Regions from separate parts of the Amycolatopsis sp. cmx-8-4 genome, predicted to be linked through region 1. Evidence: riboswitches for the same ligand, from Rfam matches in the RefSeq annotation. Region 1 holds a riboswitch; the other holds the start of a gene.
The links. A riboswitch is a leader RNA that binds a small molecule or an ion and turns the genes downstream of it on or off. The one in region 1 is predicted to bind glycine.

Region 1 (2,387 bases):
CCCCGGGACTTCCCGCACTCCGCCGCCGAGGCGCGGCGGATCATCGAGCACGAGATCCTCGGCGGGCTCTGGCAGCCGCTCGGGCTGTACTGGCGGGTCGCCGAGCCGCACGACTGGGACGACCCGCCACGGCTGGTGATCCAGGTGCCCGAGCAGGAGGCGTCCCGGCCGCCTTCGCCGTCGCCGCCGTTCGTGACGGCGCCACCGGTCGTGGTGCTGTCGCCGATCTGGGGCTACGGCGAGCTGCTCGCGTCGCTGGTCGCGGACGGCCTCGGGTTCGGCAACGTCGACTTCCGCTACTTCGGCCTCCCGGACGCGATGGCCGACCGGCTGCGGATCACCGCGCGCGAGCTGGCCGAGCCGGCGCCGCGGCTGGTGCACGCGGTGCCGCCGATCATGCTGCTGCACGGCCTCGAGGTGCCGGACCTGACCGGACGGCTCCCGGTCGTGGTCCGCTACGGCCCGCGGATGCGCGCCCGCGCCGCCCGGATCTACCGCGAGCCGCTGCTCGAGGCGGGGTTCGCCGACCCGGCGGAAGGTGCCCGGGCGATCGAGACGGCCGTCGACGCGGTGGTCGCCCGGCTGCCGGGCGAGTACTTCGAGGTGGTCCTCGACGACACGGACGTCTTCGACGGCGACCGGCCGTCCCTGGACCGGCTGAACGACTCGGTGGCGTGGCTCGCGGAGCAGGTGGTGGAGCACGTCCTGCTGGGCGCGGGCCTGCCGCCGGTCCCGCTGGGCGGCCCGTTGAAGCGGCTGGTGCTGCCGTCGGGCCGGGTCCGCCGCCCGCCGGCGCTGGCCAGCGCGGTCACGAAGCGGGCCGCCGGTCGAGGCGGGCTCGAGAACCGGTGTGGTGTTGGCCGGGTGAAGTAGACGGGGGTCGAACCCGGCAGGTACGGTAGCCGCCATAACTGCAGATCGGGCCGTCGAGCCGAGGCGGGAGAGCCCTCACGAAGTCAGTGGGGCACCGAAGGAGCAAACTCCCCGGAATCTCTCAGGTACCTGCTACCGCTTCGTGCGAGGCCACTCTGGAAAGCAGGCGCACCCGCGCCTCACCCAAGGTGAAAGCCGTGTCTGACACGGTGAAACTCTCAGGTGCCATGACAGAGGGGGAGTTCCCAGCGCACCGTTGTGCCCGGTGCCCGGCCCGAGGAGCTCCCGATCACCTCTACGCAGTTCGACGCCCGCCACATCGGCCCCTCCGAGGCCGAACGCGCCAAGATGCTCGCCGAGTGCGGCTACGGATCCCTCGACGCGCTGCTCGAAGCGGCCGTGCCGAGTGCGATCCGCGTCACTCGCGACCTGGTTCTGCCGCCCGCCGCGTCCGAAGAGGACGCCACCGCGGAGCTGCGCGCGCTCGCCGCGCGTAACCGGCCGATGACGCAGATGATCGGGCTCGGCTACTCCGACACCGTCACCCCCGGCGTGATCCGGCGCAACGTCCTCGAGAACCCCGCCTGGTACACGGCCTACACGCCGTACCAGCCGGAAATCTCCCAGGGCCGCCTCGAAGCGCTGCTCAACTTCCAGACGATGGTCGCCGACCTGACCGGCCTGGCCACCGCGAACGCGTCCCTGCTGGACGAGTCGACCGCCGTCGCCGAGGCCGTCACGCTGATGCGCCGCGCGTCCAAGTCGAAGTCCAACAAGGTCGTCCTCGACGCCGAGTGCCTGCCGCAGACCATCGCCGTCGTGCGGACCCGCGTCGAGGCGCTGGGCATCGAGGTCGAGGTCCGCGACCTGCTGACCGGGCTGCCCGAGGACTTCTTCGGGGTCGTCGTCCAGTACCCCGGCGCGTCCGGTGTGCTGCGCGGCCGCGGTTTCTACCACGCGATCTCCGAGTCGGCGAAGGCCGCGGGCGCGCTGTTCACCGTCGCCGCCGACCTCCTCTCGCTGACGCTCATCACCTCGCCCGGCGAGTTCGGCGCCGACGTCGCCGCCGGGTCGACGCAGCGCTTCGGCGTCCCGCTCGGCTACGGCGGCCCGCACGCCGGGTTCATGGCGGTCCGCGCCGGCCTCGAGCGCTCGCTGCCCGGGCGCCTGGTCGGCGTCTCGGTCGACGCCGACGGCAACCCGGCCTACCGCCTCGCGCTGCAGACCCGTGAGCAGCACATCCGCCGCGAGAAGGCGACGTCCAACATCTGCACCGCGCAGGTCCTGCCGGCCGTGCTCGCCGCGATGTACGCGGTCTACCACGGCCCGGACGGCCTCAAGCGGATCGCCCAGCGCGTCCACGGCCTGGCCGCGGGCTTCGCCGACGCGCTGCGCAAGACCGGCGTCGAGGTCGTGCACGAGTCCTTCTTCGACACCGTCGTCGCGCACGTCCCGGGTCAGGCCGCCGACGTCCACGCCGCCGCCCGCGCGGCCGGCGTCAACCTCGGCCACGT
Region 2 (2,387 bases), on a different contig from region 1:
ACGACTCGCTGCCTGACGAGCTCGTCGGCTACCGGGGTCCGGCCGCGTGCCAGATCGCCGGGATCACCTACCGTCAGCTCGACTACTGGGCTCGCACGAAACTGATCGCGCCCAGCATCCGCACCGCGCACGGCTCCGGCTCCCAGCGGCTGTACTCGTTCAAGGACATCCTGGTCCTGAAGGTGGTCAAGCGGCTGCTGGACACCGGGGTCTCGCTGCAGAACATCCGGGTCGCGGTCGACCACCTGTCCGTCCGCGGGGTCCGTGACCTCGCCAAGGTCACGCTGTTCTCCGACGGCACCACGGTCTACGAATGCACGTCGCCGGAGGAGATCGTCGATCTGCTCCAGGGCGGCCAGGGCGTGTTCGGCATCGCGGTCAGCGGCGCGATGCAGGAAATCAGCGGCACCATCCACGAGTTCCCGGCCGAACGTGCCGACGGCGGCATCGTCGAAGCGCACGAGCCGGACGAGCTGACCCAGCGCCGCAACGCCCGCCGTACCGGGTGATCATCTCCGCGGCAGCCGGAGTAAGGTGATCCACGCAGTCGACGAAACCGCGCGGGAGAGTCCGGACCACAACCTCGAGTCCGGCGCCGAAGGAGCAAGTCCTCCCCGGAACCTCTCAGGCACCCTGGGGTCCGGCTCAGGGCTCGCAGGCTCGCCCGTCGCCTTCCTGGTTTTTGTGGGGTGCAACCCCACACCCCGCCCGGCGGGCTCCGCCCCCGGACCCCCGCCGTGGTCGTCTTCGCCCGTGGCATCCGGTTAAGTGGGCCAAGACGCCGCCGTTCGCAGGAGGCCATCGTGCAGCCGTCACTCGCCTCCCTGGAACAGGGCTTTCCCTTCGCCGACCGGCACATCGGGCCCGGTCCGGCGGAACTCCGCACGATTCTCGACGTCATCGGCGTCGCCTCGCTCGACGAACTCGCCGAGCGGGCCGTGCCCGGGTCGCTGCGCGCGTCCGCCGCGCCCCTCGACCTGCCGGCGCCCGCCACCGAAGCCCAGGCGCTCGCCGAACTGCGGGCGCTGGCCGCGCGGAACCGGCCGATGGCCCAGATGATCGGCCTCGGCTACCACGACACCGTGACCCCGCCGGTGATCCGCCGCAACGTGCTCGAGAACCCGGCCTGGTACACCGCGTACACGCCCTACCAGCCGGAGATCTCGCAAGGCCGGCTCGAAGCGCTTCTCAACTTCCAGACCATGGTCGCCGACCTGACCGGCCTGCCCGTCGCGAACGCGTCCCTGCTCGACGAGGCCACCGCGGCCGCCGAAGCGATGACCCTCGTGCGCCGCGCCGGCAAGTCGGCGTCGAACCGGTTCGTCGTCGACGAGGACACCCTGCCGCAGACCCTGGCCGTGCTCCGCACCCGCGCCGAGCCGCTGGGCATCGAGCTGGTCGTCGAAGACCTGTCCCAGGGGCTGACCGGCCTCGGCCTCGGCGGCGACTACTTCGGCGTCCTGCTGTCGTGCCCGGGCGCGTCCGGCGCGGTCCGCGAGTTCGACTTCACCATCGCCGACGCGAAGAAGCACGGCGCTGCGGTGATCATCGCCGCGGATCCCCTGTCCCTGACGCTGCTGCGGCCGCCCGGCGAACTCGGCGCCGACGTCGCGATCGGCTCGACCCAGCGGTTCGGCGTCCCGATGGGCTTCGGCGGCCCGCACGCGGCGTATCTGGCGGTCCGCCGGGGCTTGGAGCGGCAGCTGCCCGGCCGGCTGGTGGGCGTCTCGAAGGACGCCGACGGCGCGCCCGCGTACCGGCTGGCGCTGCAGACCCGCGAACAGCACATCCGCCGCGAGAAGGCGACGTCGAACATCTGCACCGCGCAGGTCCTGCTGGCGGTGATGGCCTCGATGTACGCGGTCCACCACGGCCCCGACGGCCTGCGGAAGATCGCGCTGCGGGCCCACCGGATGGCGACCGTGCTCGCGGCCGGCCTCTGCGAGGGCGGCGTCGAGGTCGTGCACGGCGAGTTCTTCGACACCATCACCGCGGCGGTACCGGGCCGCGCGGCCGCGGTCGTCGCGGCGGCCCGCGACCTCGGCGTGAACCTGCGGCGGATCGACGACGACCACGTCGGCGTCGCCTGCGACGAGACGACCACCCGCGAACGGCTTTCGCTGGTGTGGAAGGCCTTCGGCGTCTCGGTGTCCGATGTGGACGGCCTGGACGAGGACACGGCGGACGCGCTCCCGGTGCCGCTGCGGCGCACGAGCGGATTCCTCACCCACCCGGTGTTCCACGCCCACCGCTCCGAAACCGCGTTGCTGCGCTACCTGCGGGAGCTGTCGGACAAGGACGTCGCGCTCGACCGCAGCATGATCCCGCTCGGCTCCTGCACGATGAAGCTCAACGCCGCGGCGGAGATGGAGCCCGTCACCTGGCCG

Region 2: another riboswitch for glycine. It lies ahead of gcvP (aminomethyl-transferring glycine dehydrogenase); the one in region 1 lies ahead of gcvP (aminomethyl-transferring glycine dehydrogenase).

The regions. Positions count from the first base shown of each region.
Region 1 covers NZ_JAEBDZ010000021.1:21,689-24,075, forward strand. The annotation lists gene ACLJQZ_RS34435 (helix-turn-helix domain-containing protein) at 1-873, shown strand, start outside; glycine riboswitch at 1,019-1,117, shown strand; gene gcvP (aminomethyl-transferring glycine dehydrogenase) at 1,162-2,387, shown strand, end outside.
Region 2 covers NZ_JAEBDZ010000025.1:12,083-14,469, reverse strand. The annotation lists gene ACLJQZ_RS37240 (MerR family transcriptional regulator) at 1-509, shown strand, start outside; glycine riboswitch at 552-644, shown strand; gene gcvP (aminomethyl-transferring glycine dehydrogenase) at 804-2,387, shown strand, end outside.